Regions from separate parts of the Rhizobium sp. H4 genome, predicted to be linked through region 2. Evidence: predicted binding sites of a transcription regulator. Region 2 holds the regulator's gene; each other region holds the start of a gene.
What was found. The regulator PhoB, encoded in region 2, activates phosphate uptake and scavenging genes when phosphate is short. The targets are predictions, from matches to a motif close to TGTCATNNANCTGTCAT.
Positions count from the first base shown of each region.

Region 1: phnC (phosphonate ABC transporter ATP-binding protein) is a predicted target of PhoB. The motif match lies at 3,720-3,736, and genes of this name have one in related genera.
Region 3: C4N04_RS09845 (DUF465 domain-containing protein) is a predicted target of PhoB. The motif match lies at 5,587-5,603, and genes of this name have one in related genera.

Region 1 is NZ_PSOW01000006.1:114,899-125,453, forward strand. It holds gene phnE (phosphonate ABC transporter, permease protein PhnE) at 1-779, opposite strand, end outside; gene phnE (phosphonate ABC transporter, permease protein PhnE) at 779-1,759, opposite strand; gene phnD (phosphonate ABC transporter substrate-binding protein) at 1,827-2,738, opposite strand; gene phnC (phosphonate ABC transporter ATP-binding protein) at 2,809-3,651, opposite strand; gene C4N04_RS11205 (DapH/DapD/GlmU-related protein) at 3,772-4,389, opposite strand; gene phnL (phosphonate C-P lyase system protein PhnL) at 4,386-5,093, opposite strand; gene phnK (phosphonate C-P lyase system protein PhnK) at 5,128-5,904, opposite strand; gene C4N04_RS11220 (alpha-D-ribose 1-methylphosphonate 5-phosphate C-P-lyase PhnJ) at 5,901-6,776, opposite strand; gene C4N04_RS11225 (carbon-phosphorus lyase complex subunit PhnI) at 6,773-7,879, opposite strand; gene phnH (phosphonate C-P lyase system protein PhnH) at 7,884-8,492, opposite strand; gene phnG (phosphonate C-P lyase system protein PhnG) at 8,492-8,968, opposite strand; gene phnF (phosphonate metabolism transcriptional regulator PhnF) at 9,149-9,886, shown strand; gene C4N04_RS11245 (2,3-bisphosphoglycerate-dependent phosphoglycerate mutase) at 9,926-10,555, opposite strand, start outside.
Region 2 is NZ_PSOW01000015.1:154,240-164,794, forward strand. It holds gene pstA (phosphate ABC transporter permease PstA) at 1-1,042, shown strand, start outside; gene pstB (phosphate ABC transporter ATP-binding protein PstB) at 1,058-1,873, shown strand; gene phoU (phosphate signaling complex protein PhoU) at 1,918-2,631, shown strand; gene phoB (phosphate regulon transcriptional regulator PhoB) at 2,765-3,448, shown strand; gene C4N04_RS22810 (GcrA family cell cycle regulator) at 3,687-4,220, opposite strand; gene C4N04_RS22815 (aspartate aminotransferase family protein) at 4,646-5,845, shown strand; gene argF (ornithine carbamoyltransferase) at 5,883-6,797, shown strand; gene C4N04_RS22825 (Hsp33 family molecular chaperone) at 6,886-7,878, shown strand; gene apaG (Co2+/Mg2+ efflux protein ApaG) at 8,106-8,498, opposite strand; gene C4N04_RS22835 (O-succinylhomoserine sulfhydrylase) at 8,714-9,898, opposite strand; SAM riboswitch at 9,943-10,021, opposite strand; gene C4N04_RS22840 (2'-deoxycytidine 5'-triphosphate deaminase) at 10,094-10,555, shown strand, end outside.
Region 3 is NZ_PSOW01000005.1:216,534-227,088, reverse strand. It holds gene C4N04_RS09880 (ABC transporter permease) at 1-63, shown strand, start outside; gene dapA (4-hydroxy-tetrahydrodipicolinate synthase) at 92-973, shown strand; gene C4N04_RS09870 (aminotransferase class V-fold PLP-dependent enzyme) at 1,088-2,362, shown strand; gene C4N04_RS09865 (aspartate ammonia-lyase) at 2,383-3,792, shown strand; gene C4N04_RS09860 (phosphotransferase) at 3,804-4,598, shown strand; gene C4N04_RS09855 (Lrp/AsnC family transcriptional regulator) at 4,595-5,038, shown strand; gene C4N04_RS09850 (DUF465 domain-containing protein) at 5,308-5,481, opposite strand; gene C4N04_RS09845 (DUF465 domain-containing protein) at 5,710-5,913, shown strand; gene purE (5-(carboxyamino)imidazole ribonucleotide mutase) at 5,956-6,450, shown strand; gene C4N04_RS09835 (5-(carboxyamino)imidazole ribonucleotide synthase) at 6,447-7,517, shown strand; gene ykgO (type B 50S ribosomal protein L36) at 7,689-7,814, shown strand; gene C4N04_RS09825 (hypothetical protein) at 7,924-8,538, shown strand; gene C4N04_RS09820 (alpha/beta hydrolase) at 8,631-9,716, shown strand; gene ggt (gamma-glutamyltransferase) at 9,791-10,555, shown strand, end outside.

The DNA.
Region 1 (10,555 bases), on a different contig from region 2:
GCCATGACGAGTGTCTGCATCAGTTTCGACAGGATGTCGCGGTGCTGCCAGCTCGCGTTGTTGAGGAAGTTGTCTACGGCCAGCGAGGCGTTGGATTGATTTGCATCCAGTCGTGCGCCGGAGAACATCAGGCCGACGACCTCGGGCAGGCTGCGGCCCCAGAAGGGTGATTGCGTATCGAAGAAAAAGTTCGCCCAGCCGAGAAAACGGCGCTGCACGTAGACTTGGCTGGTGCGGATTTCTGCCTGTCCGGAAAAACCGTAATAGACATTCACCTTGTTGTCGTCCTGCTGCATCTGGACTGGCGCGTCGGCAGGCAGGGAAGCTCGATCGCGGGTAATGGTGACGAGATAGAGCTTGCCGTCGATATAGACGTCCACGCGGCTCGGGCTCACTTCCAGGCGGTCGCCGTCGCTGCCGAAGGTGACAGTGTATCTGCTCCCATCGGCACTGGGCTTCAGCCAGTAGATGTCGGCGCCTTCGGGATACTGGCGGCGGCTTGTCCATTGTGGGACGAGCTGATCGTTCTGGAAACGGAGGCGCGGCTGGGCACGCCAGGAATACCAGTCCTGAACATAGATCGCCGCGCGATCCCAGTTGCCGTTGACGAACGTCGGAATGACGTTGAAGAAGGCGAAGCAGAAGGCAAGGTAGACGAGGACTGCCGCAGAAATGAGGAGAAGGCTCCATCGCTGCATGAAACTGCGATGGAAGACGTCCGGATAGGCGGCCAACAGGCGGTTGCGTTCGACAGCGTTCATGGTCAGACCCGAGGACATCACGCCGCTCCCCGGCCAAATTCGAAGGACTGCTGGCCGATCAGCCGTCGGCGCAGCCAAGCAGAAAACTGGTCGACGCAAATGACCGTGATCAGCAGCAGGATGATGATTGCGTAAGTCTTGGCGGCATGGTCGCGGCCAATCGAAAGGCTGAAGACTTCACCTATGCCGCCGCCGCCAACCGCGCCGATAATGGTCGAGGCACGCACATTTATCTCGGTGCGCAGCAACGTGTAGGAGACAAAGTTCGGGAGGACCTGCGGCAGGATGGCAAAACGTACACGCTCCAGCCAGCCGGCGCCGACGGCGCGCAGGCCTTCATCCGGCTTCATGTCAGCATTCTCGACGACTTCGAAGAACAGCTTTCCGAGTGCGCCGATAGTGTGGAACCACACCGCGATGATCGCCGAGATCGGACCGATCGACAGGATCGCCGCGAGAAGACCGGCGATGACGATTTCCGGGAAGGCGCGCATGATCTCCATGATGCGCCGGACAATCCAGCGCGTCACACCCGCACCGACCAGATTGGTGGACGCGAAAAAGCAGAGCAGGAACGCACCGCTGGCGCCCAATATGGTGGAGACGATGGCGATGTTGAGCGTGATCGCGAGCTGGTAGAAGAAATTCGGGATGTAGAAACTGTCGGTGATCCAGACGCGGTCGCTTGTGTAGTCGTATTTTATCGAACCGTCGGAGTAGGGCGACGGCAAGTCGAACATGGCGCGGAAGATCTCCAGCGGGCTGTCCGGTACAAAGCTCTTCATGAAATCGAAGAAATAGGGCAGGCGCTCGAAGAACTTGCCCGAATTGGCACTGTTGGCGAAGTCGAGCGAGGCGCCGAGGATGATTAGGAACACCACGATCGAAACGACGGTATAGATGCGTCGCGTTCGGACTTGGCTCTGATAATGATCGAGGATGGTGCGGGAGCTCTCCTGCAATCCGCTGAGAGAATCCGCGCCGGCCGAGTGCGCCATCTATGGCTTCCTTCTTGAAAACGGCGGCACCATCATGATGCCGCCGCAAGACTGTTCAGGCTGAGGATCAGCCGCCGATGACCGCCTTACGGGCGTCGATGATCGTCTGGTAGAAGCTCTGGTCGACCGGCGCCCAGTCAACGTAGCCGCCGCCGGTGAACGATTCGAAGCAGCTCTTGTCCTTCTTCGGCAGTTCGGCGAAGTAGGCGGTAACCTTCTTCTGCAGGTCGGCCGGCAGCTTCTGGGAAACCATCAGCGGACCGTTCGGGATAAGGGGCGACTTCCAGACTTCGACGATATCGTCCATGTCGAGCAGGCCCTTGGTGACCATCTGGTGCAGGTTGCCGGATGTGTAACCCTGCGCCCAATCGCCCTGACCGGAACCGAAGGTGGTACCGACGTCGAACTTCTTGTCGAGAACGCCGAGAACGAGGTTCTCGTGGCCGCCGCCGAAGCCGGTTTCAGAGAAGTACTGCTTGACTGGAGCGCCGGTGTCCTTCGGAAGGGCAACGTTAGGAACAAGGTAGCCGGAGGTAGAGTCCGGATCGGCGAAGCCGAGCTTCTTGTCCTTGGCGTCGGCCAGCGTCTTGATGCCGGAATCTTTGCGGGCAACCATGATGGAGTAGTAGCCGGTCGAACCGTCCGCCTGCTTGGTGGTGAGAACCGGGGTGACGGCGTTCGGATCCTTGATATAGATCGCGGCGTAAGAGGCGGCGCCCATGACGGCGAGATCGATCGTGCCGCCGAGCAGGCCCTGGATGACGCCGTTGTAGTTCGGCGACGGGAAGAGCTGCACTTCGGAAACGCCGGTGGCGGCGATCAGGCCCGGCTTGACGCACTCGGTGCGACGAACCTGGTCGGCTTCGTTTTCACCGCCATCGAGACCGATGCGGAGGACTTTGACGTCCTGAGCGGCGGCATTGCCGGCGAGGGCGGCTACGGCGATGGTTGCCATCAAAATCTTGCGGAATGCAGACATAGAAGTCTCCCTGTTGTGACGTGGCTCGTCAGTTGGTTCTCCGGCCGTTGTCCAGTCGGCCGGACACGGATCAATGCATGGCGGCTGTTTTGGCCATCATGCCGGAGGATGGGGTCTCGGCGCGGCGCGTGGATTCGAGGCTGGTCGACGTCATGGTTTCGTCGATGCCGGCGCCGTCCTTGTCAGTCCCATAAATTTCCTTGACGGCCTCCCCGGTCAGCTCTGACGGCTTACCATCGAAGACAACGCGGCCGCCGGCCATGCCGACGATGCGCTCACAATAGTTGCGAGCGGTATCGAGTGTGTGCAGGTTGGTGATGACGGTGATGCCCTCGCGCTCATTGATGTCGCGCAGCGCATCCATGACGATCTTGGCGTTCAGCGGATCGAGCGAGGCGATCGGCTCGTCGGCAAGCACCATCTTCGGGTTCTGCATCAGCGCGCGGGCGATCGCCACACGCTGCTGCTGGCCGCCGGAGAGTGTACCGGCCGCCTGCAGCGCCGTCTGCTCGATGCCGAGGCGCTCGAGCGCCGCGATCGCATGCACGCGCTCCTCGCGCGTGAAGACGTTGAGCAGGCTGAGAAGCGTCGAGCGGTGATTGAGCCGGCCGAGCATGACATTGGTCAGCACATCGAGGCGGGGCACCAGGTTGAACTGCTGGAAGATCATCGCACAGTCGCGCTGCCAGTTGCGCAAGCCCTGGCCGCGAAGCCCAGAGACTTCGACTCCGGCGAAACGAATGGAGCCGGAGCTTGGTTCCTGCAGGCGGTTGATCATGCGGAGCAGCGTCGACTTCCCGGCACCGGAGCGCCCGATGATGCCGACCATCTGACCCTGGGGAATGGTTAGTGTCACGGCATCAACGGCGAGCTTGTTTCCGAAACGACGGGTGACATCCTTCAGCTCGAACATCATGCTCTTCCCCTTGTATTCCAGGCGTTGATGAGCATTGGCATTAGTCCCGCTTCATGAAGGTCGCGTGTCATATTTGTGTAAGTGGCGTCACAATTCTCGGCGTTGCGAAGACCGCTTCTAGCCCCCGTAGCGCGCCAGGAAATCTTCCGCGATTAGGTTGCGAAAATCCTGCAAGGCCAGGCGCAAACGGTCGTGCTCCCAGTCCCACCAGGCAAGCCTGTCCATGCGCTCGCCGACCTCTTTCGGAAAGCGCTCGCGGATTATTTTAGCCGGCACGCCGCCAACGATCGAGTAAGCCGCTACGTTCTTCGAGACGACGGCGCCGGCGCCGATCACCGCGCCGTTGCCGACGCTGACGCCCGGCAGGATCGTCGCCCCATGGCCGATCCAGACATCGTTGCCGATCGTCACCCGGTTTGCGCGCCGCCAGGCGAAGAAGTCCTCCTCCATGTCACCGTCCGGCCAGTAGTCGGCGGCGCGATAGGTGAAATGGTGCAGCGTCGCGCGCCAAGTCGGATGGTTGGTGGCGTTGATGCGCACGGCGGCGGCGATATTGACGAACTTGCCGATCGTCGCGCACCAGACGGAGCCGTCCTGCATGATGTAGGAATAGTCGCCGAGCGTCGCCTCGCTGATGCGGCAGCGCTCGGAAACCTCCGTATAGCGCCCAAAGCTGGAATCGCTGACGGACGCCGTCTCGTGGACATAGGGTTCAATGCCCAGCCTGCGGCTCATGCGGCGATCTTTCTGGGAGAAAACTGCTGGACGTCGAGGATGCGGTCGGCGACGGCTTCGCGCACTTCCTCATCGTGGAAGATGCCGAGAAGGGCGACGCCCGCCTGCTTCTTTTCCGAAATCATGCCGACGACGACGGCTCGGTTGCGGGCATCGAGCGAGGCGGTGGGTTCATCGAGCAGCAGGATTGTATGGTCGGTGATGAAGCCGCGGGCAATGTTGACGCGCTGCTGTTCGCCGCCGGAGAAGGTAGCGGGCGGAAGCTGCCAGAGCGCTTCCGGCAGGTTGAGCTTGGCGAGCAGGGCGCCCGCCTTCTCTCGTGCTGCACGGGCTTCCTCGCCACGCGCCACTAGCGGTTCCGCCACCACGTCGATTGCCGCGACGCGCGGCACGGTGCGCAGGAACTGGCTGACATAGCCAAGCGTATTGCGCCGCACATTGAGCACGGTGCGCGGATCGGCGGCGGCGAGATCGACGACGCGGCCGTCGTGGCGGATGAGAATCTGACCGGTGTCGACCGCATAATTGCCGTAGATCATCTTCAGCAGCGAGCTCTTTCCGATGCCCGACGGGCCGCCGAGCACGACGCATTCTCCTGAAGCGACCGAGAAGGCGACATCGGAGACGACGGGCAGCCGGATGCCGTCGCGCAGATGCATGGTGAAGCTCTTCGAGACTTCGGAAACGACGAGGGGCGTTGGCATGATGTCTTCCCTGGTTTTGGACCTGCAGCGGCGCTCAGACCTGCAGGATCGAGGAAACGAGCAGTTGCGTGTAGGGTTCGCGCGGATCGTCGAGCACCCGGTCGGTGAGCCCGTGTTCGATGACGTAGCCGTCCTTCATCACCATCATGCGGTGCGACAGAAGCCGGGCGACGGCGAGATCGTGGGTGACGATGATGGCCGAGAGGCCGAGATCGTTGACGAGGCCGCGAACGAGATCGAGCAAACGCGCCTGCACCGAGACGTCGAGGCCGCCTGTGGGCTCGTCCATGAAGACGAGGCGTGGGCCGGTGACGAGATTGCGGGCGATCTGCAATCGCTGCCGCATTCCGCCGGAAAAGGCGCGCGGCTGGTCGTCGATGCGGTCGGCGTCGATCTCGACGCGTTCCAGCCAGTCGATAGCGGTGGAGCGGATCTTGCCGTAATGCCGGTCGCCGATCGCCATGAGGCGTTCGCCGACATTGGCGCCGGCGGAAACCGTCATGCGCAGGCCATCGGCCGGGTTCTGGTGCACGAAACCCCAGTCGGTGCGCATCAGGAAACGGCGCTCGGCCTCGTTCATATGGTAGAGGTCGCGATAGGTGCCGTCGCGCATGTGGTATTCGACACTGCCGCTGGTCGGCATCAGCCGGGTAGAGATGCAGTTCAGCAGCGTCGTCTTGCCCGAGCCGGATTCGCCGACAATGGCGAGCACTTCGCCGGGCCAGAGCTCGAAGGACACATTGCGGCAGCCGATGCGGTTGCCATAGAACTTCGACAGGTCGTTGACTTTGAGAAGCGGCGTATCGGTCATTCTGCAGCCTCCCGGGCCAGCATTTCGCCGGCATGTCCGTGTGCCCGGCGATCTTCGCAATGATCGGTATCGGAGCAGACGAACATGCGCCCGCCTTTGTCGTCGAGGATCACCTCGTCCAGATAGACATCCTCGGCGCCACAAAGCGCGCAGGGCTTGCCGAAGCGCTGGATTTCGAAGGGATGGTCCTCGAAATCAAGGCTGACGACGTCGGTATAGGGCGGCACGGCATAGATGCGCTTTTCGCGGCCGGCGCCGAAAAGCTGCAGCGCTTCCGACTTATGCATCTTGGGATTATCGAATTTGGGCGTCGGTGAGGGATCCATGACGTAGCGGCCGTAAACCTTGACCGGATAGGCATACGTCGTGGCGATGCGGCCGTTGCGGGCGATATCCTCGTAGAGCTTCACGTGCATGAGACCGTATTCTTCCAGCGCATGCATCTTGCGCGTCTCGGTTTCACGCGGCTCGAGGAAGCGCAGCGGTTCGGGGATCGGCACCTGGTAGACGAGCACTTGGCCGGCCTTGAGCTTTTCCTCGGGAATGCGGTGGCGCGTCTGGATGATCGTCGCCTCGCCTGTATGCGTCGTCACCGCCACATTGGCGACCTTCTGGAAGAAGGCGCGGATGGAGACGGCGTTGGTGGTGTCGTCGGCGCCTTGGTCGATGACCTTCAGCACGTCGTCGGGGCCGATGATCGAGGCCGTCACCTGCACGCCGCCGGTGCCCCAGCCGTAGGGCATCGGCATTTCGCGCGAGGCAAACGGCACCTGGTAGCCGGGAATGGCGATGGCCTTCAGGATGGCGCGGCGGATCATCCGCTTCGTCTGTTCATCCAGATAGGCGAAGTTGTAGCTGGCAAGATCGCTCATTCGGCGGCTTCCTTCAAATCTTCGCCCCTGTTGCGGGCGGCTTCGAATTCGCTTCGCATGCGGCGAACGAGATCGAGTTCGGCCTGGAAGTCCACATAATGCGGAAGCTTCAGATGTTCGACGAAGCCGGTCGCCTGGACGTTGTCGGAATGGGAGATGACGAATTCCTCGTCCTGGGCGGGCGCGGTGATATCCTCGCCGAGTTCTTCGGCACGCAATGCGCGATCGACCAGCGACATCGCCATCGCTTTGCGCTCGCTCTGGCCGAAGACCAGGCCGTAACCGCGGGTAAATTGCGGCGGCGCCTTGGCCGAACCCTTGAACTGGTTGACCATCTGGCATTCGGTGACCTGGATCGTGCCGAGCGAAACGGCGAAACCGAGCTCCGGCACCTCGAATTCCACCTCGACCTCGCCGATCCGGATCTCGCCGGTGAAGGGGTGATTGCGGCCGTAACCGCGCTGGGTGGAATAACCGAGCGCCAGCAGGAAACCCTCATCGCCGCGGGCGAGCGCCTGCAGGCGAAGGTCGCGGCTCATCGGAAATTCCATCGGCTCGCGCGTAAGGTCGCCGACTTCGTGATCCTCCGGCATATCGCCGTCGGCCTCGATCAACCCTTCCTCGTCGAGGATTTCGGAGACGCGCATGACGCGGCCGGTTTCGGCTGTACGCAGGGCGGGCCCCTCGACCGTCTCGTCGGTAAGCAGCGAGGGATCGAGCAGGCGATGGGTATAATCGAAGGTCGGTCCGAGAAGCTGGCCGCCCGGCAGATCCTTGTAGGTGGCCGAGATACGGCGTTCGATCGTCATATTAGCCGTGTCGAGCGGCTTGGAATAACCGAAGCGCGGCAGCGTCGTGCGATAGGCGCGCAGCAGGAAGATCGCCTCGATCATGTCGCCGCGCGACTGGCGGATGGCGAGGCCTGCGAGCGTGCGGTCGAAAAGCGAGGCCTCGGCCATCACACGGTCGACGGCGAGTGCCAGCTGCGCGACGATCTGGTCGATGCCGATCGCCGGCAGCGAACGGTCGCCGCGGCGGCGGTCGGCAAGCAGGCGGTGGGCATTGGCGATGGCGGCCTCGCCACCCTTGACGGCAACATACATGAGCTCAGATCTCCGTTGCTGTGATCTTGGTGGTGCGCGGCAGGCAGAGGAAGCGCTCGCCCGAGGTCAGCACGATGTCGATGCCGCGCGGGAAGAGCGCGCGGTTCTCGGCCCAGAGCCGCAGAAAGGTCTCCGGCAGGCCGACAGGAGCGATCTCGGTCACGCTCTGGATGCCGGGTCCGATCAGCGCCAGCCGGCGCCCACCCTCGAGGTCGGAAAGTTCGATGATGAGCGTCGTCGAGCGGTCGGGATATTCCTGCGTGCCTGAGGCGAAGAGGCCGAAGGGGCAGAGCGCGGCACCGGCTTCGGTGAAGGCGAAGCGTGCCTCGGCCTTTTCCGTGGTCAGCGGCGCGCCGGCGTGGAAGCCGAGCCAATCCGGCACGGCGGATTTCGCCAGCCCCTGGGAAAGCCAGACCGGCGTGTCGTGGTCGCAAAGCGTCAGCGCGATCGCGCCGGCGGCAATGCCGAGCGGCGCAGGCGGCGCGACGTCGGGCTGAACGGTCTCAATCGTACCGGGACGGGCCATGCCGTCCATCAGCATCTTGAACACGCTCTGGGCATGGAAGACCGGCTCGGCAAAGCCGCCGGTCAAGGCTTCGGTGTTGAAATCCATCAGTTGTCTCCCCGCACCATGGTGAAGAAGTCGACGCGGGTCGCCGCCGTCTCGTCGGCCTTGCGGCGTTCGGCAGCAGCGATTCGCTCAGTGATCGGCAAAAGCAGCGCCCGTTCGACGAAATCCTTCGTCGCTTCCTCCTGCCAGAGCGCATCGAAGATCGCCGCAAGCCGCGCCTTCTCGTGGTCGGTGCCGAGCGCCTGCGCATGGCCGACCGAACCGGAGTCGAGCCGGACCGTCGCGCGCGTTACCGTCACCTCGCCAAGATTGAAGGGAGCGCCGCCGCCGCCGATGCGTCCGCGCACCATCACCAGCCCTGTCTCCGGTCCGCGCACCGGATGCGCCGCAGGCTTTTGCGGCAACGCAATCCAGGCCGCCGAGAGTTCGCTCCGTTCCGCCCGCGCCAGCAGATCGGCGGCGCGTTTACGCCCGGATGCCGTCTGTGATGTAGCGTCGTTCCTGTCCGCTGATATCATCGCCGCTTCCTTTAATATGTCTATTGATATAGACAACTATACAAGCTATACCTAGTCCTAAATCGATGCCGTGACAAGCGTGTGACATTGCGCAGCGCCTCGCGTCTTTTCAGGCGTATGAAGGGTGCGGTACCTCTTTGAATTCGATAGAAGGCATGAAATGGCAGGGCAGGGGACGGAATGGCGGGACTGAATCAGGTGCAAAGGCAGACCGGCGTGGCGCTCTGGCGCCAGATTGCCGACCGGATTCGTGAGGCGATCGGCAACGGCGCCTATGACGAAACCGGAATGGTGCCGCCCGAAACCGTTCTGGCGCTGCAATTCGGCGTCAACCGGCATACGGTGCGCAGCGCTTTGGCAGCCTTGGCGCAGGAAGGCATCGTCCGGGCGGTGCAAGGTCGCGGCACGCTGATCGAGCGCAAGGAACGGCTGAACTTCCCGATCACCAGGCGTACTCGTTTTACCGCCGGCATCGGCGACCAGGCGCGCGAGACGCGCGGCCTGTTGCTCGATGAGGTGACGGAGGAGGCGAGCGCCGAGGTCGCCCGCTGGCTGCGGCTGAAGCCGGGCGCAAAGGTCATCCGGCTGGAAACGCTGCGCGAGGCCGACAAGCGGCCGGTGTCAAAGGCGACGAGCTGGTTTCCTGCCGAGCGTTTCGCCGGGATCGGCGAGGCCTACCGCAAACATCAATCGATCACCAAGGCTTTCGTCGAACTTGGATTGGCGGATTATGTTCGGGCGACCACCGAGGTGACGGCGGCGCATGCCGACACGGCAGATCTGGCCGATCTCGAACTCACCCCCGGTGCGATCCTGCTGGTCGCCAAGGCGATGAATACCGATCTCGACGGCATGCCGGTGCAATATTCGATCAGCCGGTTCGCGGCCGACCGGGTGCAGTTCACGATCGAGAACTGAGGATGGCCTTCCCTGTCGGTGCAGGGAAGGCCATTGGATTCAATGCGCGCCGGACATGTCTCCGAGCACTTCCTTGGAAGCGACGGTGGAATCGGCGTTCAGCTTGTAAACCATGGGAACGCCGGTCGCGAGGTTGAGGGCAAGCACGCCTTCCTTGGTCAGCTTGTCCAGCACCATGACGAGCGAACGCAGCGAATTGCCGTGCGCGGCGACCAGCACTTTCTCGCCGCGCAGCACCCGGGGCAGGATGTCGGTGAGATAATAGGGCCAGACGCGGGCGCCGGTATCGCGCAGGCTTTCGCCGCCGGGAGGCGGAACGTCATAGGAGCGGCGCCAGATATGCACCTGCTCCTCGCCCCATTTGGCGCGGGCATCGTCCTTGTTGAGCCCGGAGAGGTCGCCGTAGTCGCGCTCGTTCAGCGCCTGATCGCGGATCGTCTGCAGGTCGGGCTGGCCGACCTTGTCGAGGATGAGCTTCAGCGTGTGTTGGGCGCGCACCAGCGCCGAGGTATAGGCGACGTCGAATTTGATCCCGTATTCGGCGAGGGCGGCGCCGCCGGCATTGGCTTCCTGGATGCCGAGCTCGGTCAGATCGGGATCCTTCCAGCCGGTGAAGAGATTCTTCAGATTCCAGTCGCTCTGGCCGTGGCGAACGAGGACGAGGGTTCC
Region 2 (10,555 bases):
CGCCGCCAATTACCCGGTTCTGCTGCGCGACGCGATCGTCAAGCAGCTTAACATCAATGCGTCGAGCAAGCCTGACGTGCGCGAGGCGACCGCCATGCTCTCCAAGAGCGCGCCGATCCAGCTGCGCGATATGGTCGTCGCCGATCCCTCGCTCATCGGCAAGACGGTCAATGTCTCGCTGCTCGCCGACGCCAATATCGACAGCGCCAACAAGGGCCAGATCGATCTCTCCGTCGATGAGAAGAACCGCAAGGTCAACGACAAGCAGGTGACCTGGATGAACGAGCTGAAGGCGAGCGGCGCTCTCCATAAGCAGTTCAACACCGGCCTGTTCGTCAACGGCAATTCCAGCCGTCCGGAGGCTGCCGGCCTCGGCGTCGCCCTCATCGGCTCGCTCTACCTGATGCTGATCGTGCTGGTGCTCTCGCTGCCGATCGGCGTTGCCGCCTCGATCTATCTCGAGGAGTTCGCGCCGAAGAACAAGCTGACGGACCTGATCGAGGTCAACATCAACAACCTCGCCGCGGTTCCCTCGATCGTCTACGGTCTGCTCGGCCTTTCCGTCTTCATCAACTTCATCGGCCTGCCGCGCTCGGCCTCGCTGGTCGGCGGCCTGGTCCTGACGCTGATGACCTTGCCGACGATCATCATCGCCACCCGCGCGGCACTGCGCGCCGTGCCGCCGTCGATCCGCGCCGCGGCGCTCGGCCTCGGCGCCTCGAAGATGCAGATGGTGTTCCACCATGTCCTGCCGCTTGCCATGCCCGGCATCCTGACAGGCACGATCATCGGCCTGGCGCATGCGCTCGGCGAAACCGCGCCGCTGCTTTTGATCGGCATGGTCGCCTTCGTCGCCAACGCGCCGGCCACGCCGCTCGAGCCCTCGACGGCCCTGCCGGTGCAGGTCTATATGTGGGCAAACGAGGCCGAACGTGCCTTCGTTGAGCGTACTTCGGGTGCCATCATCGTCCTGCTCCTGTTCCTGATCGTCATGAACATGGGTGCCATCCTCTTGCGTCGTCGCTTCGAGCGCCGCTGGTAAACGGAGTTAAACATCATGAACATGTTGACGGAAGCTGCAGTTGAAAAGGCGCCGGATCAGAAGATGAGCAACGTCCCGTATAAAATGATCGGCCAGGATGTCTCGGTTTACTACGGCGAGAAGCGCGCGCTTTTCGATGTGAACCTCAACATCCGCGAAAACACCGTAACCGCGCTGATCGGCCCTTCGGGATGCGGCAAGTCGACCTTCCTGCGAAGCCTCAACCGCATGAACGACACGATCGAGGGCTGCCGCGTCGCCGGCAAGATCACCCTAGACGGCGAAGATATCTATGATCCCGACATCGACGTCGTCGAGCTGCGCGCCCGTGTCGGCATGGTCTTCCAGAAGCCGAACCCGTTCCCGAAGTCGATCTATGAAAACGTCTCCTACGGCCCGCGCATCCATGGGCTGGCCAAGTCGAAGGCCGATCTCGATCAGATCGTCGAGTCCAGCCTGCAGCGCGCCGGCCTCTGGAACGAGGTCAAGGACCGTGTGCACGAGTCCGGCACCGGCCTCTCCGGCGGTCAGCAGCAGCGCCTGTGCATCGCGCGTGCCGTCGCCGTCAGCCCTGAAGTCATCCTGATGGACGAGCCCTGCTCGGCGCTCGACCCGATCGCCACCGCCAAGGTCGAGGAATTGATCCACGAGCTGCGCGAGAACTATACGATCGTCATCGTCACCCACTCGATGCAGCAGGCGGCGCGCGTGTCGCAGCGCACCGCCATGTTCCACCTCGGCAACCTTGTCGAGGAGAACGACACCGACAAGATGTTCACCAACCCGGACGATCCGCGCACCCAGGACTACATCATGGGTCGCTTCGGCTGATTGCGGCAATCCGAAGCCTTCCCGTTATTCGAGGACAAAGCCCCATGGCATCAACACATATTTATTCTGCCTATGATGATGATCTGAAGTTCCTGTCCAGGCGGATTTCCGAAATGGGCGGCCTGGCCGAGCAGATGGTCGCCGAATCCGTTCGCGCCCTGGTCAACGGCGACACCGCGCTGGCGCAGAAGGTCATTTCCGACGACGTGATCCTCGATCACACCGAACGCGAAATCGGCGACAAGGCGATCGTCACCATCGCCCGTCGTCAGCCGATGGCCTCGGACCTGCGCGAAATCATGGGTTCGATCCGCATCGCCGCCGATCTCGAACGGGTCGGCGACCTCGGCAAGAACACCGCCAAGCGCGTCATCGCCGTGCAGAGCACCGGCGTTCCGCGCAAGCTCGCCCGCGGTCTTGAGCACCTGTCCGAGCTGGCCCTTGTCCAGCTCAAGGAAGTGCTCGACGTCTATACGACGCGCGCCGCCGACAAGGCGACCGCCATCCGCGAGCGCGACAACGAGATCGACGCGATGTACACCTCGCTGTTCCGCGAACTTCTGACCTATATGATGGAAGATCCGCGCAACATCACCAGCTGCACGCATCTTCTCTTCTGCGCCAAGAACATCGAGCGCATCGGCGATCACGCCACCAATATCGCCGAGACGATCTACTACATGGCGACCGGCGCCCAGCCGGAAGGCGACCGTCCGAAGGACGACAGCGCCAACACCGTCGGTGCGGCCACGGAATAACCGTGCCGGACCCAGCTTGCGTGCGCGCCCGTACGGGCGCGCAAAGAGGTCGCAGCCAATTTCTGATTTTGCGCGGGATCCCTTGCTTAAATCACCCCCGGTTTAAGGATCGTGCGCGAGGAGACGGACACGCATGATCCCGAGAGTAGCAGTTGTTGAAGACGAAGAGGCCCTCAGCGTGCTTCTCCGCTATAATCTCGAAGCGGAAGGCTTCGAAGTCGATACCATCCTGCGCGGCGACGAGGCCGAAATCAGGCTTCAGGAGCGAACGCCCGATCTTCTCATCCTCGACTGGATGTTGCCCGGCGTCTCCGGTATCGAACTCTGCCGACGCCTGCGCATGCGGCCGGAAACCGAACGGCTGCCGATCATCATGCTGACGGCGCGCGGCGAGGAGAGCGAGCGCGTCCGCGGGCTGTCCACCGGCGCCGACGATTACGTCGTCAAACCGTTCTCGACCCCCGAGCTCGTCGCCCGCGTCAAGGCGATGCTGCGCCGCGCCCGCCCGGAGGTGCTGTCCTCGGTGCTGAAATGCGGCGATATCGAGCTCGACCGCGAAACCCATCGCGTGCATCGCAAGAGCCGCGAAGTCCGCCTCGGCCCGACCGAATTCCGCCTCTTGGAATTCCTGATGTCGTCGCCGGGCCGCGTCTTCTCCCGCTCGCAACTGCTCGACGGCGTCTGGGGCCACGATATCTATGTCGACGAACGCACCGTCGACGTCCATGTCGGCCGCCTGCGCAAGGCCTTGAACTTCTCCAACATGCAGGACGTCATCCGCACCGTCCGCGGCGCCGGTTATTCGATGGAAGCCTGAGGGGTTTCTGACAAAGTCGAGCAAGCTCCGCCCCTCACCCTAGCCCTCTCCCCGTAAACGGGGCGAGGGGACGTGCCCCACGAGAGCTTGGTGAGAAACCGAGAGGGTGCGGCATATCCCTTCGCCCCGCAGGCGGGGAGAAGGTGCCGGCAGGCGGATGAGGGGCAGCCACACCCAACACACTCAAACAAAAAACGGGCCTTCCAGCCCGTTTTTGCATCTCAACAATGTCGCCCGCTCAGCTGACCCGCGCTGCCGCCCGGCGGCGTTCGTTGACCGGCTGATAGGCGAGCTTCTGGTGATAGCTGCAATAGGGTGAATTGTCCGGGGATTCGCAGCCGCAGAAGTGGAAGTCGTCCTTCAGAGGATCGCCGACCGGCCATTTGCAGGTGCGTTCGGTCAGCTCCGTCAGGCCGAGGCGGCGGGAAATCGGCACGACCACGTTGCCTTTCGGCACGTATTCCATTTCCTCGATCGTTTCGATCTCGATCTCTTCCTTCAGCATCGTTGCGCCCTGCTGCCGGGTCACGGTGCGGGTGGTGATCCGGGAGGCGTAGTTCGGCGCGCGCGGCGCAGATGTCTGGCGCTTCGGCGTGCGCGCCGCGGTGGCAGTGCCGCCCGCCTTGGCGCGGCCGGGAAGGCTCAGCCGGTGCACCTTGCCGATTACGGCGTTTCGGCTCACGCCGCCAAGTTGTGCCGCGATCTGGCTGGCGCTCAGCCCTTCGGACCACAGCTTCTTGAGTTTCTCGACCCGCTCGTCTGTCCAGTTCATGCCCTGTCTCCACCTTTTGCGTTGGTGATGGCAGAATCCCTCACCGTTGTCCCGGAAGCCTCCGAAACAAGAAACGCTTGATCAATTTTGGTGACTAGTTCCGCCGCATGCAGTCTAGTAATTGAACTTTAACCTAGTGTGAGGCTGACTCCGTGACAAGAGTCGCGGGAATCCGGATGAATCGAATTCGTAGTTTTCCCCAACTTGCTGCCCCTGCGTGTCATTTCTGCAATAATGCCTGTTGAAGGCTGAAAATGCCGCTGTACAAGCTTGCTGCATGCGCTAAGGGCGCAGTTTTGTTGACATTGCAGCGCGAAAAGGAAATAGTACCGATCGCCGCCGAAAGGCGGCATTTTTGATTTTTCGGGCCCGGTTTTCTTAGCCGGAGTCCGGAGCCTGACAACGCTGACCGGGAGACCCGCGCCATGGCTGAAGCCGCGCCGCTTTATGACACCTATTCTCGTGCCCCGCTGCGGTTCGAGCGAGGCGAGGGCGTATGGCTGATCACCGAAAGCGGCGAGCGTTATCTCGATTTCGGCGCCGGCGTCGCCGTCACCTCGGTCGGCCACGGCAATCCGCATGTGGTCGCCGCCTTGAAGGAGCAGGCCGACAAGGTCTGGCACCTCTCCAACATCTATGAGATCCCCGGCCAGGAGCGCTTGGCCAAACGGCTGACGGACGCCACCTTTGCCGACAAGGTGTTCTTCACCAATTCCGGTGCCGAGGCGCTCGAATGCGCGATCAAGACGGCGCGCCGCTATCAGTTTTCCAAGGGCCATCCCGAGCGCTTCCATATCATCACCTTCGAAGGCGCCTTCCATGGGCGCACGCTTGCGACGATCGCCGCCGGCGGCCAGGAGAAATATCTCGAAGGCTTCGGCCCCAAGACGCCGGGCTTCGATCAGGTGCCGTTCGGCGACATCGAAGCGGTACGCGCCGCGATCACCGATGCGACGGCGGCAATCCTCATAGAGCCGGTGCAGGGCGAGGGCGGCGTGCGCCCCGCCACGGCTGAGTTCATGAAGGCGCTGCGCCGGATCTGCGACGAGAAAGGCCTGCTGCTGATCCTTGACGAGGTCCAGACCGGGGTTGGCCGCACCGGCAAGCTCTTCGCCCATGAGTGGTCGGGCATCACACCCGACATCATGGCTGTCGCCAAGGGCATCGGCGGCGGTTTCCCGCTCGGCGCCTGCCTTGCCACTGCTGAGGCCGCCTCCGGCATGAAGGCCGGCACCCATGGTTCGACCTATGGCGGCAATCCGCTGGCCATGGCCGTCGGCGGCGCCGTGCTCGACGTCATCCTCGCCGACGGCTTCCTGGAACATGTGCGCGACGTCGCCTTGGTCTTCCGTCAGGGGCTGGCCTCGCTGAAGGACCGTTATCCCGATGTGATCGAGGATATCAGGGGCGAGGGCCTGCTGCTCGGCGTCAAGGCGGCCGTGCCCTCGGCCGAGCTGCTGCAGGCGATCCGCGCGGCGCATCTGCTCGGTGTGCCGGCAGGTGACAACGTCATCCGCCTTCTTCCGCCGCTCGTCGTCACCGCCGAGGAAGCCCGCGAGGGTCTCGCCCGCCTCGAGAGCGCCGCCGAGAGCATCCGCGCCTCCAAGGTCAAGAAGACGGCTTGAAGGGATTGCCGCCTTCGGGCGCACGACAGGTAAGAACATGGCTCCTAAACATTTCCTCGATCTTTCGGCCGTCACATCGGCCGACCTCAGAACCATCATGAACGATGCGCTTGCCCGCAAGCAGGCCTTCAAGGCCGGCACGGGCGACAAGCCGCTCGCCGGCAAGATGCTGGCGATGATCTTCGAAAAGCCGTCGACGCGCACCCGCGTCTCCTTCGACGTCGGCATGCGCCAGCTCGGCGGCGAAACGCTGTTTTTGTCAGGCACCGAAATGCAGCTCGGCCGCGCCGAGACGATCGGCGACACCGCCAAGGTGCTGTCGCGTTATGTCGATGCGATCATGATCCGCACCACCGAGCACTCGCGCCTGCTGGAGCTTGCCGAGCATGCGACCGTGCCCGTGATCAACGCGCTTACGGACGATACCCATCCCTGCCAGATCATGGCCGACATCATGACCTTCGAGGAGCATCGTGGCCCGATCAAGGGCAAGACCATCGCCTGGACAGGCGACGGCAACAATGTGCTGCATTCGCTGGTCGAGGGGGCCGCGCGTTTCGGCTATCGCATGAACATGGCCGTACCCCTTGGTTCGGAGCCCAAGGATCACTATCTGAACTGGGCCCGCAATGAGGGCGCCGAAATCATGCTCTGCCATGATGCCGACCGTGCGGTCGAAGGCGTCGATTGCGTGGTGACCGATACCTGGGTCTCCATGAATCAGGAACATCGGGCCCGGGGTCACAACGTCTTTCAGCCTTATCAGGTCAATGCGGCCTTGATGGCCAAGGCCGGCAGCAATGCATTGTTCATGCATTGCCTGCCCGCCCATCGCGGTGAGGAAGTGACGGATGAGGTGATCGACGGTCCGCAATCCGTGGTCTTCGATGAAGCGGAAAACCGTCTTCATGCGCAGAAGTCGATTCTTGCTTGGTGCCTGGGCGCGATCTGAACCATAATCGGACGCCGCGTGTGAAAACGCGCGGCCGCGCGAGCGAAGGGCACCCTTGCTCTTCGCTTGAAAACTAGGAGTGAAAGCCATGGCAGAAGCTGCAGCCGCCCTCGGCCAGTTCGATTTCGCCGGCGATGACCATGTCGTCCCTTTCCAGGTGGAGGGTCTGGATGTGCGCGGCCGCGCCGTCCAGCTCGGCCCGATGCTCGATGCGATTCTCGAGCGCCATCATTATCCCGCCCCCGTCGCCCGGCTGCTTGCCGAAGTCGTCGTGCTGACGGTGCTGCTCGGCACCTCGCTGAAATTCGACGGCAAGTTCACCGTGCAGACCAAGGGCGATGGCCCGGTCGATCTTCTCGTCGCCGATTTCTCGACGCCGGAAAATGTGCGTGCCTATGCCCGTTTCGATCAAGCGCTGCTCAACAAGGCGGTTGAAGCGGGCGAGACCGAGCCGGAACAGCTGCTCGGCAAGGGGGTGCTCGCCTTCACCATCGACCAGGGCAAGTTCGCGCAGCCCTACCAGGGCATTGTCGCGCTCGATGGCACCTCGCTCGAGGAAATCGCCGGTGTCTATTTCCGTCAGTCGGAGCAGATCCCGACGCGCGTGCGCCTGGCTGCTGCAGAGCTCTTCGACCGTGACGATGCCGGCAAGCCGCGCCATCGCTGGCGGGCCGGCGGCCTCGTCGCCCAGTTCCTGCCGGAGGCGCCCGAGCGCATGCGCCACCCGGATCTCCACGGCGGCGACGGCGATAACGGCGACCGCCCGCATGGCGAAGACGATGCCTGGGTCGAAGCCCGTTCGCTGGTCGAAACCATCGACGCCGACGAATTGACCGACCCGCTTGTCGGCACCGAACGGCTCTTGTTCCGGCTGTTCCACGAGCGCGGCGTGCGCGTCTACGAACCGCGCGCCGTCTTCGACCGCTGCAGCTGTTCGCGCGACAAGATCAAGGGCGTGCTGAAGGGCTTTTCGGCCGAAGAGATCGAGGAAAGCCAGGAAAACGGCGAGATCGCCGTGACCTGCGAATTCTGCTCGACCACCTACCGTTTCGAGCCGACCGAGCTTCAGCCGGCGGAGTAGTTGACACCACTGCTGTCCGGTTGCGCGCATGACTGCCCCTCACCCTAACCCTCTCCCCGTAAAAACGGGGCGAGGGGACGTGCCCTGCGAGAGCGAGGAGGGGAACGGAGAGCTTGCGGCATGCTCCCTTCGCCCCGTTTACGGGGAGAAGGTGGCGGCAGCCGGATGAGGGGCTGGTGTCGGCAATCTCCTGGGTCGAGGTGTCGTGCCGCCTGTGGCGTTACACGTCAGTTCAGCACGCGCAGCAGCCCTGGTGAATCCAGCGAGAAGGCGGGGATGTCGACGTCGAACAGCTCGCCTTCGTCCGTTTCCATCTGATAATGGCCGAACATCAGCCCGGAGGGCGTATCGAGCGGGCAGCCGGAGGAATATTCGTAGGTGTCGCCGGGTCTGAGCCGCGGCTGTTCGCCGACGACGCCGGGGCCGGTCACCTCGTCCACCTGGCCGTTCTGGTCGGTGATGTTCCAGTAGCGGTTGATGAGGCGAACGGCGACGCCGGAATTGTTGCTGATGACAATCCGGTAACCCCAGACGTAGCGATCGTCTTCCGGATCGGATTGCTCCTCCAGATAGAATGGTTCGACGACGACTTCGATATCTCTTGTGAGGGCGCGATACATGCCTTGCACCTTAGTCAAGATATGTTACCCGTATCTTATAAGAAGGCCCTGTCCGTCAAGAAACGGAACGTTGATCGGCGATGAAACAGCCGTGATCGCATGGTTTTCGATCGTTAAGCCTAATTGTCAGTATTAATTTTACTTGGTCAGCGCCGGCGCACCGATGCCGCGGCCGGGACGGCCGAACCCGGAGGCTCGGCCGTCAATGCTGTCGATCAGGCCGAAACCTTGGCAAGCGCCTTGGCGAAATCCTCGATCAGGTCGTCCGTATCCTCGATGCCGGCCGAAAGGCGAACCGTGCCCGGCGAGATGCCGAGTTCGGCGCGGGCCTCTTCCGACAGGTTCTTGTGGGTCGTCGTCGCCGGATGGGTGATCAGGCTCTTGCTGTCGCCGAGATTATTGGAGATCTTGATGATATCGAGCGCGTTCTGCAGCGCGAAGGCCGCCTCCTTGCCGCCCTTCAGCTCGAAGGCGACAAGCGTCGAACCGCCCTTCATCTGCTTGGCGATGATGTCGGCCTGCGGATGATCGGCGCGGCCGGGATAGATCACCTTGGCGACCTTGTTCTGCTCGGCCAGGAAATCGGCGATCTTCGCGGCATTCTGCGTCTGCTGTTTGACGCGCAGCGGCAGCGTCTCGATGCCCTTCAGAAGCGTCCAGGCGTTGAACGGCGACATGGCCGGGCCGGTATGGCGGAAATAGTCGTGCAGGTTCTCGTCGATCCAGGCCTTGTCGGCCAGCACGACGCCGCCGAGGCAGCGGCCCTGGCCGTCGATATGCTTGGTGGCGGAATAGACGACGATATGGGCGCCGAGCTCCAAGGGCTTCTGGAAGAGCGGCGTGGCGAAGACGTTGTCGACGACGACCTTGGCGCCGACCTGGTTGGCGAGTTTTGCCACACCGGCGATATCGATGATCTCGAGCGTCGGGTTGGTCGGGCTTTCCAGGAAGAACACCTTGGTGTTCGGCCGGATCGCCTCTTCCCAGTTCTTCAAATCGCGGCCGTCGACCAGCGTGCATTCGATGCCGTATTTTGGCGCCAATGTTTCCACCACCCAGCGGCAGGAGCCGAAAAGGGCGCGCGCGGCAACGATATGGTCGCCCGCCTTGACCTGGCAGAGGATCGCCGCACTGACGGCCGCCATGCCGGAGGCGGTGGCGCGGGCGTCTTCGGCGCCTTCGAGCATGCACATGCGCTTTTCGAACATGTCGTTGGTGGGGCTGCCGTAGCGGGCGTAGATATAACCATCCGTCTCGCCCTTGAAGCGGGCTTCGGCGGCCTCCGACGTCTCGTAGACGAAGCCCTGCGTGAGATAGATTGCCTCGGACGTTTCGCCATATTGCGAACGCAGCGTGCCGCCATGGACGAGTTGGGTTGCCGGGCGCCAGGTCTTGCTCATGCCATCACCTTCACATAACAAAAAAACCGGCCGCAAAAGCAGACCGGTTTCATAACCCGGTCTTTTTAGCCACTTGTTTAACGTGGCTGCAAGCCGACCGGCCAAATCACCACGGGATAATTCTGCAATACTGCTGTTAGCTGCTTGCGTCAATTCCCCGTATTTGGTTTTGTCGGCGCAAAAGATGGATGGGGCATGATGGCTCGCGAAACTGGAATTCTGGCGGACCGCGCGATAGCAGCGCTGTTTGAATCGGGGCGTCTTAACTCCGAACGGGAGCTGGACCGTGATCAGATCCAGCCGGCAAGCCTGGACCTGCGCTTGGGATCCAAGGCCTTTCGCGTGCGCGCCTCCTTCATGCCCGGCCCCTCGCATCTTGTGTCGGATAAGCTCGATCGCCTCAGCCTGCACGTGATCGACCTGTCTCAGGGCGCAGTCCTTGAAACCGGCTGCGTTTACATCGTGCCGCTGATGGAGAGCTTGGCGCTGCCGGCCGACATGTCGGCCTCGGCCAATCCGAAAAGCTCGACCGGCCGTCTCGATATCTTCACCCGCGTCATCACCGATTACGCCCAGGAGTTCGACAAGATCCCGGCGGGCTATTCCGGCCCGCTCTATCTCGAAATCAGCCCGCGCACCTTCCCGATCGTCGTGCGC
Region 3 (10,555 bases), on a different contig from region 2:
CTCACCATCGTCATCACCCGCGCCTTTCGCATTGTCGAAAGGCAGGTGCCGGCGAGGCGCTGACGCTCTTTTGCAATTATCGGAGAATGCAATGTTCAAAGGATCGATCACGGCGCTCGTCACGCCCTTTCTCGACGGCAAGGTTGACGAGGAGGCCTACACTTCGCTGGTGGAGTGGCAGATCGCGGAGGGCAGCCATGGCGTTGTTCCCTGCGGGACGACCGGCGAGAGCCAAACCCTCTCGCATGCCGAGCACAAGCGGCTGGTCGAACGAACTGTAGAAGTGGCGAGGGGGCGAGTTCCCGTGATCGCTGGCGCTGGTTCGAACAGCACCGACGAGGCGATTGATTTTTCCCGGCATGCGCAGGCGGCGGGTGCCGATGCGCTGCTCATCGTCGCGCCCTACTACAACAAACCGACCCAGGAAGGCCTCTACCAGCATTTCCGAGCCATCGACGCAGAAGTCTCCCTACCGATCATTGTCTACAATATTCCTCCACGCAGCGTCATCGACATCTCCGTGGATACCCTTGCTCGGCTCAGGCGGGATTGCCGTAACGTGGTCGGCGTGAAGGACGCCACCGCAAATCTGCTGCGTCCGTCTCTGGAACGCATGGCGTGCGGCCGCGATTTCAACCTGTTGTCCGGGGAGGACGGCACAGCACTTGGCTACATGGCGCATGGCGGCCACGGCTGCATTTCAGTGACCGCCAATGTTGCGCCCCGGCTTTGCGCTCAATTCCAGACGGCATGCCTTTCGGGTGATTTCCGCCGTGCACTGGAGCTTCAGGATCGGTTGATGCCGCTCCATCGCGCGCTTTTCCTGGAGACCAATCCGGCAGGGCCGAAATATGCGCTCTGGCGCCTGGGCCGGATGCGACGCGATATGCGCCTGCCGTTGGTCACCGTCTCGCTCGGGGTGGAGGCCGAAATCGATCTGGCCATGCGCCATGCCGGCCTTCTGACTGATTAGCTCCATTGCCGCGCAGACAACTCCTCCGCACGCCTCAAGCGGCTAGCGAGATTACACGGCTGAAAACGACGCCACCTCCCTCAATTCAAGGGAACGAAATTGCAGGAGAATGCGATGACCGCAACAAGACTCTCAGATCTGCCCGCGCGCGGCATCGACCAGCACAAGGTGGTGCCTGCCGCAAACGCTGGGCAACCTAGTCGAGAAACCCTGGCGCTGAACGGCGGGCTCGTCATCGACCCGGCGACGAAGGCGATCGCCCCGAACATTTCGATGTCCGTCAACAATGTGTTGACATCTGGCGACGGCCCATTTTCCGCCGATGGCGTCGACGACCTGACGGCGCTGCCCTTTCTCTATGCGCGCTGGACCAACCCGACCGTGCGCCAACTGGAACAGCGCCTCGCCGCGCTCGAAGGGGCCGACGACGCGGTGGCCACAGCGACGGGCCTCGCCGCGATCGGAGCCACCTTCTTCACCTTCCTCAAGAAGGGCGACCATCTGATCCTAAGCGATATTTGCTACGCCGGCGCCAACGAGCTCGCCCGGCGGATATTGCCGGACTACGGCATTGAGGTTACGCCGGTCAACATGTCCCGCCCCGAAGATGTGGCGGCCGCCTTCCGGCCCAACACGCGGCTCGTCCATTGCGAAAGTCCGTGCAATCCGATCCTGCGCCTGACCGATCTTGCGGCCATTGCCGAGCTTGCGCGAAAACACGGGGCTTTGATGTCGGTCGATTCGACGCTTGCCACCCCGGTGGCCACGCAGCCGCTCTTGCTTGGCGTGGATCTCGTCATCCATTCGCTGACGAAGTTCATCAACGGCCATGGCGACGCATTGGGCGGGGTTGTCTGCGGACGGAAGGAATTGGTGGAGAAAATCCGCTCGCGCGCCGGCGTCTATCTCGGTGCGGCGATGCCGGCCATGAACGCCTGGCTGATCATGCGTGGCATCGATACGCTGTTTCCCCGAATCCGCACGATCTCGGAGTCGGCCGCGAAAATCGCGGCCTTCCTTCAGGGCCATTCCGCTGTGGAGGCGGTGACCTATCCCGGACTTGCCTCCCATCCCCAGCATGATCTGGCGAAGCGCCAGATGGGCATGTTCGGGGGCATCTTGACCTTCCAGGTGAGGGATCCCGGCCAGATGGCGCAACAACTCGCTGAGCGCCTCAAGGTTGTCCATTATGCGTTTTCGCTCGGTCATCAGCGCTCGATTGTCGTGTTGCTCGACACGCAAGAGATCATGAAATCCACTTACCAGCTTACCGGCGAGCAGCTTGAGGATTATCGCCGTTTTGCGGGCCACGGCGTGTTCCGCCTGTCGGTTGGGCTGGAAGCGACGGACGATCTGATCGTGGATCTCGACCAGGCTATTTCCGTCTGAGCGAGAAAGGAGAAGGGGCCATGGCGATAACGCGCATCGAGACAGATCTCTTGGGTAGCCGGGAATTGCCGGCCGATGCTCTGATCGGTATTCATACACTTAGGGCTGTCGACAACTTTGATATTTCCGGCATTAAACTCCAGAATTTTCCGGAGTTCCTCCAATCTTTCGCAATGATCAAGAAAGCTGCCACCGCAGCCAATCTGGAGCTAGGGTTGCTCGATCCCGTAATCGCGAGGGCGATCGATCGAGCCTGCGACAGGCTGATCGCCGGTGAAATCCTGGCGCCGCATTTTCCGATCGATATGATGCAAGGCGGGGCCGGGACCTCGACCAACATGAACGTCAACGAGGTCATCGCCAATCTGGCCCTTCAGGGCATTGGCCGGTCGGCTGGCAGCTACGACACCGTCAACCCGAACGATCACGTAAACCTTTGCCAGTCAACCAACGACGTCTATCCGACTGCGATCCGGCTGACGATATTGCGGGAAAGCGAGACACTCTGCTCGGCGCTATCTGCTCTGGTCGCCGCCTTCCGGCGCAAAGGGGAAGCCTTCGCCGATATTGTGAAGGTCGGAAGAACGCAGCTTCAGGACGCTGTACCAATGTTCCTTGGTCAGGAGTTCGAAGCCTTCGCCGAAACGCTGGAAGAGGACATCGAGCAATTTCTCAGCGCGGCTGAGTTGATGCGCGAGGTCAATCTGGGCGGAACGGCGATCGGCACCGGCGTAAACGCACCGGTGGGCTTCTCGGCTGTGGTCTGTGCGCACCTATCCACGATCTCCGGCATTGCCGTTCGTCCGGCGCGAAATCTCGTCGAGGCTACTTCCGATACTGGCGCTTTTGTTTCGGTATCGGGCATGCTCAAACGTATGTCGGTGAAGCTCTCCAAGATCTGTAACGACCTTCGCCTCCTGTCGAGTGGTCCGCGGGCCGGCTTTGGCGAGATCCGTCTTCCGGTTATGCAAGCGGGCTCTTCAATCATGCCGGGCAAGGTCAACCCGGTGATCCCTGAATTGCTGAACCAGATCAGCTTCCAGGTAATTGGCAACGACCTGACGGTCACACTCGCCGCCAGCGCGGGGCAACTGCAGCTGAACGCCATGGAACCGGTCATCGTGCTCAACATTCTGCAATCCATGCGGCTATTGGCGAGAGGAATGGATACACTTCGCACTCGCTGCATCGACGGAATCGAGGCGGATCCGCAGCGATGCCGGGCGCTTCACGACGGTGCTCTCATTCTTGCCGCAGCACTCAATCCCTTCGTTGGATACGCCCGGGCAGCCGCGCTTGCCCGAACCGCGCTGGCGGAAGGAATTCCGCTGCGAGAGGCGGTCGAGCGCGACAGCGGTTTGCCTACGGCTCAGATCGAGATGATCTTCGGCATGAAAACCATCGAAACTAACGAGTCGGCGCGGCATTGAAGGGAAGGGAAATGGCTGTTTTCACGGATCTGTCGGAGGCGGACTGTGGCCGGATCGCGACAGCCTATCGCCTAGGAAGCCTTACATCGGTAATCGGCATTGCCGATGGCGACGCCGAAACCACCTACCTTTTCCGCTCCGGGCGCGGCGAGTTCATCGTCACCCTGTTCGAAAGCGGTGCCGAACCATTTGACGTCGAACGCGCCTTCCAGACTATGGAAACGCTCTCCGGCGCCGGCATTCCTTGTCCGGCAACCTTGCGCACTGATGTCGGTGCGGCCACGATCACCGTGGCGGGCAAGCTTGTCGCGGTTGTCGGTTTTGTGCCAGGTTCTCGACTAAGCGAAGCCACTCCCGGCAAATGCCATGCCCTTGGCACCTGTGTCGCGCGGATCCATCAGACGCTGGGGCGCTCAAGGAATAGAGTGCCGCTCGGCCTGCCGACGGGCCCCGTGCACGGTGCGCTTAATCGCGATAACGTCTTCTTCGTCGACGAGATGGTGAGCGGTGTCATCAATTTCCGCTTTCGCCATAATGATGTTCTGATCGCCGAACTCGCTGAGGTCATTTTGCATTGGGCTGTGACAGCAGACGGCACTCTCGAAAGGACGCTGGTCCGCGCATTGCTCGCTGGGTACGAAGACATCAGGTCCCTCAACGAAGCGGAGTGGCGGGCCGTGTCGGCTTTCGTCATGGCAGCGGCCGCCACCGTATTTGCGCGGGATGGCAGGCTAACCGATCTCGAAGCCGCCACACAGCGGGTCTTTCTCTCCGCCAAGAATTGCATTGAGGAAATCCGGCCATGAAGCGAACCCTCGACCGATCCGACGAGCGCATCCTCACCGAGCTAACCCGCAATGGGCGGATTCCCCACGCGGAACTGGCCGAAAAAGTCCACCTGTCGCGCAACGCCGTTCGCCAACGCATCGAGCGATTGGAACGCGACGGGCTGATTCAGGGCTATACGATTGTCGTGGGCGAGGGAAAACCGCGGGCCGCAGCCATCACAGCGATGATCTTCGTGTATCGCCACGACCGCATGCGCGGCGGCGACGTCATTCAGACGCTCAAAGGGATACCGGAGGTCATCTCCTGCGACATTATGAGCGGTGAATTCGACCTGGTAGTGCGGGTTGAAGCAAGCGCGGCAGACCGCATCCGCGAAATCTGGCAAGAGGTTTCGGCGCTACAAGGCGTGCGCGACACGCTGACGGCATTTGCCCTGTCTTCGATGATCAAGCGTTGAGCGAAGTGGGCGGCAGGTCAATGGCATAACCAATACACGGCACGCTTGCGATTTGACGGCATCGGGATTCTGTCATTGAACGGATGTAGTTACATTTTTTCGGCCACTACAGCGCCGAGTTCGTCCTCGCAAAAGCGCCAGCCGCGATGCCGCGAGCATCGGGCTGGCGCAATTCTGGTGTCAAATCACCGGGTCTTGCAAATTTTAGGCGGAATGGATGGATTTACCTCTTCATACGCAAGATGATCGGCCGGCGACCCTTGGGAAGATCAGTGGACGGATGACTTGAGACGCTGAATCTCGTCCTTGATGCGCAGCTTGCGGCGCTTGCATTCGGCAATTTCCGTATCGGAGATAGAGGGAGCTGTTCTGAGCGCGTGCAGCTCCTCTTCGAGAGCAACATGCTTTTTCTGGAGTGATTCAAGATGAGCTTGAACTGTCATTTGACCCTTCCTTCCTCTTACCCTCCCCGGCCATCATCGTCGGGGATCAAGGTGTCAACGCGCCGGACTGTGACATATTTTTGAAGGCTTGTCGAAGGCGAAAAGATGAAGATGAGATGGCAAATTCATGATCAAGACTAACTAGCCGTTACCCGTATTTGGTGATAGGAGCTTGCGGAAATCATCGGCAGATCGGACAACATCCGAAGACGACAACGGGGAATGCATATGGCCGATCAGGAACAGGCGGAAATCAGGCTCATCGTGGCGCGTCTGCGTCAGGAGCACGAGGATTTCGACGCCGCGATCAACGCCATGATCGAGACCGGATGCGACGCTCTGCGAATCCAGCGCATGAAAAAGAAGAAGCTCGTTATCAAGGACAAGCTCTCCAAGCTGGAAGATCAGATCGTCCCTGATATCATCGCCTGATCGCATCGCCCGATCGCATCGCTTGGAGGAATAGCGGCAACGATGACAGACAGACCACCCGTCGCCATTATCATGGGCAGCCAATCCGATTGGGAAACCATGAAGAACGCGGCCGACACTCTGGAAGCCCTGGAAATCCCTTATGATGCGCGCATCATCTCGGCGCACCGCACGCCCGACCGCATGGCGAATTTCGCCAAGGGCGCACGCGCCGAGGGCTTCAAGGTCATCATCGCCGGTGCCGGCGGTGCCGCCCATCTGCCGGGCATGACCGCATCGATGACGCCCCTGCCGGTCTTCGGCGTCCCGGTCCAATCGAAAACCATGTCCGGCCAGGACAGTCTGCTGTCCATCGTACAGATGCCGGCCGGCATTCCTGTGGGAACGCTCGCCATCGGCAAGGCGGGCGCCGTCAACGCCGCCCTTCTCGCCGCCGCCGTACTTGCCCTTTCCGACGAAGAAATCGCCGAGCGGCTCGACGAATGGCGCGAACGTCAGAGTGCCAGCATCGCCGAATACCCGATGGACGACCAATGACTGTAAGAACGATCGGCATTGTCGGCGGCGGCCAGCTCGGCCGCATGCTGGCGATCGCCGCCGCCAGACTGAATTTCCGCACGGTCATTCTCGAGCCGCAGGCGGACTGCCCGGCCGCTCAGCTCGCCAACCGGCAGATCACCGCCGCCTATGATGATCCGGCGGCGCTGGCCGAACTTGCCGCCGCCTGCGATGTCGTCACCTACGAATTCGAGAATGTGCCCGTCGCGGCCGCAGAAACGCTTTCGGCAAGCATTCCCGTCTATCCGCCGCCGAAGGCGCTGGAAGCCGCTCAGGACCGCCTGGTCGAAAAGCGCTTCCTCAACGATTGCGGCATCACCACCGCCGGCTTTCACGCGATCGACAGCCAGGCCGATCTCGAGGCGGCACTGAAGGATTTCGGCGGTCAGGGCGTATTGAAGACCCGCCGGCTCGGTTATGACGGCAAGGGACAGAAGGTTTTCCGTTCAGTGGCCGACAGCCCTGATGGCGCCTATGCCGCGCTCGGCGGCGTGCCGCTGATCCTCGAAAGCTTCGTCGCCTTCGAACGCGAGGTCTCGATCATCGCCGCGCGCACCGCGGAGGGGACGGTCGTCTGCTTCGATCCCGCCGAGAATATACACCGCAACGGCATCCTCCATACCTCGACGGTTCCCGCCGCGATCTCCACAACGACGGGCGAAGCCGCACGTCGTTCGGCCGAAAAAATCCTCGCGGCATTGAACTATGTCGGCGTCATCGGCATCGAATTCTTCGTGCTTGCCGACGGCGGCCTGATCGCCAACGAGATGGCACCGCGCGTCCACAATTCCGGACATTGGACCGAGGCGGCCTGCGCCGTCAGCCAGTTCGAGCAGCATATCCGCGCCGTCGCCGGCCTGCCGCTCGGCGATGGCGCCCGCCATTCCGACTGCGTCATGCAAAACCTGATCGGCGACGATATCCTTGCCGTTCCCGACTGGCTGCGACGCCCCGATACGCTGGTCCATCTCTACGGCAAGACGGAGTGGCGCCCCGGCCGCAAGATGGGCCATGTCACCACATTGGCGCCGAAATTGCCGCTTTGACGGTGACAAAACGGTCTTGCAGCTTGGGAAAAACACCGCCACGTGGTTGACACGGAAAAGGTGACGGGGTATCTGCACCCCCACCTAAAGAGCGCGCCCCGACGGCGCGCTTTTGATTGTTAAAGTTACGGGCGAATGTGAATTCCCCCATAGAGATCGCGGATCAGAAAAATGAAGATCAAGAATTCGCTCAAGTCGCTCAAGGCTCGTCACCGTGACAACCGTCTGGTTCGTCGCAAGGGCCGCATCTACATCATCAACAAGCTGAACCCGCGCTACAAGGCTCGTCAGGGCTGATTGCGCGCATCCGGATCGCCGCGCCGCGCAGATTGCGCCGTCCGACATCCGGTAGGTCGCTGCGGTGATCACGTCAAATTTGTTTGATCTTCGGCGTTGGCGGGCTAATATGTCCGCCATGCGCTTTTTTGCTTTGATGCCGGCGGCATTGCCGCTCTTCCTCGTCCTCTCCACCTCTCCGCTTCCTGCCATCGCGGCGGAAAAGGATGTCATCGTCGAGCAGAGGAACACCGACAATTGGCCGAAGCAGCGCCTCGACCAGCTCTTCAGCCAGCTGAAGCGCGAGCGCGATCCCGACAAGGCCAGCAGCATCGCCAACGAAATTCGCCTGGAATGGAATGATTCCGGCAGCGCGACCGTCAATTTGCTGATGCAGTGGGCCGACAAGGCGATTGAGGAAAAGCGCAATCCAGCCGCTCTCGATTTTCTCGACGAGGCAATAGCGCTGAAGCCCGATTACGCCGAAAGCTGGAATCGGCGCGCCACACTGAATTTCGTCATGGGCAATTACCGCAAGTCGATGTCCGACATCGAACACGTGCTGGATCTTGAGCCGCGCCATTTCGGCGCGCTCTCCGGCATGGCCGCGATCCTCAGCAATGCGGGGAACGATCAACTGACGTTGAAAGCCTGGGAGCGGTTCCTCGACATCTATCCCGCCGAGCGCACCGCGCAGGAGCAGGTTAATACGCTGTCAGAAAAACTTGCCGGCAACCGCACTTGATGTCGACCGCACAAGTTTAGAATCCTCGAGGGGCCACGCGGCGCTTCGCCCACCCCTCTCGAGAACCGCCGCGACCATCGCCCGTAAAGATCATGCTTGCAGAAGTTTCCGCTCTTCTCGCTCCCCTTGCCGCCGCCATCGGCTACTCCTCCTACAAGGCGCGGCGGCTCGAACAGACCTATCCCAATATCGGTGAACTGACGGATGTCGGCGGCTACCGCATGAATGCCGTCCATATCAAGCGTCCGCAACATGCGGATCTGCCCCCTCTCGTCTTCATTCACGGCGCCAGCGGCAATCTGCTCGACCAGGTCGTCGCGTTCCGCACCGCACTCGAGGGCCGGGCCGAAATGCTGTTCGTCGATCGTCCCGGTCACGGCTATTCCGAACGTGGCGGCCCTGAAAACGCGGTCCCTTCCGGCCAGGCGGATGCGATCGCCCGGCTGATGGAGGCACGCGGCATCGAGAGGGCGATCATCGTCGGTCATTCTTTCGGCGGCGCGGTCACTGCAACCTTCGGCCTGCGCCATCCCGAAAAGATATCCGGCCTGCTCTTTCTGGCACCCGCCACCCATCCCTGGCCGGGCGGTATCGACTGGTATTATCATGTCGCGACGGCGCCGGTCGTCGGCTGGCTGTTCAACCACGCCATCGTCGTGCCGCTGGGACTCAGCAGGCTGGAACGCGGCACGCTGAATGTCTTCCGTCCCAATGCGCGCCCGCTCGATTACATCGAAAGGACCGGCCCATCGCTGGTGCTGCGGCCCCGCACCTTCCGCAACAACGCCGCCGATTTCAAAAGGCTGCTTGCCTATCTTAAGGAGCAATCGCCGCTCTATTCGCAGATCACCGCGCCGACCGTGATCATAACCGGCGACAGCGACGAGATCGTCTGGGAACACCTTCATTCACGCGGCCTTGCCCGCGATATAGCAGGCTCCGAACTCATCACCGTGCGCGGCGTCGGCCACAAGCCGGATTATCTTGCGACCGATGTCGCCATCGCCGCCATGGAAAAGATCGCCGGCAAGCCGCGCGACCTGCAGGCAATCGCCCGCCGGGCCGAGCAGCGGCTCGCCGCGGCGTCACCCGATCGGACATCGCTGCCATCACTGGAGCCAGGCGCCCCGCCCAGGCATGACCCTTCAGCCGGAAACTCGATCGAACGCCTCGCATAAAGCCGATCGCTGCATTGCCTCGCGCCGGCGCAGCCCCATATGTTTTTCCGTTGTTGTCCATAGGAGGGGAAATCATGGGCCGCCTGCATATCGGGACGATCTCGGTCATATCGGCATTGTCGCTCTGCCTGACCTCGGCTTTCGCGGCCTCGCCCGCACCTGTTGAAGCCGAACACGGCATGGTCGTCACCGCCCAGCATCTGGCCACCGATGTCGGCGTCGAGGTGCTGAAGAGCGGCGGCAACGCCGTCGATGCGGCCGTCGCTGTCGGTTACGCGCTGGCGGTCGTCTATCCCTCGGCCGGCAATCTCGGCGGCGGCGGCTTCATGACCATCCGCCTGAAAGACGGCACCAAGACCTTCCTCGATTTCCGCGAACGCGCGCCGCTCGCCGCAACGAAGACCATGTATCTCGATGCCAAAGGCGAGATCGTGCCGCGCGCCAGCCTCGACGGTTATCTCGCCGTCGGCGTTCCAGGCTCGGTCATGGGTTTTGAAACGGCGCGCGAGAAATACGGCACCCGCTCACGCCAGGATCTGATCGCGCCGGCGCTCCGCTTCGCCAAGGAGGGCTTCACCCTGGAACAAGGCGATGCGGCCATCCTCGCCGGCAGCGCCAAACGCCTCGCCAAGGATGAGACGGCGGCGAAAATCTTTCTGAAGCCGGATGGCCAGCCCTATGCATCGGGCGAAAAACTGCAGCAACCGGATCTCGCCGCGGTCCTGGCCGCCATCTCCGAAAAGGGCCCCGACGCCTTCTACAAGTCCGCTCCCGCCGAGGCGATCGTCACGGCGAGCCAGTCCAAGGGCGGCATTCTCGCCAAGCAGGATTTCGAGCAA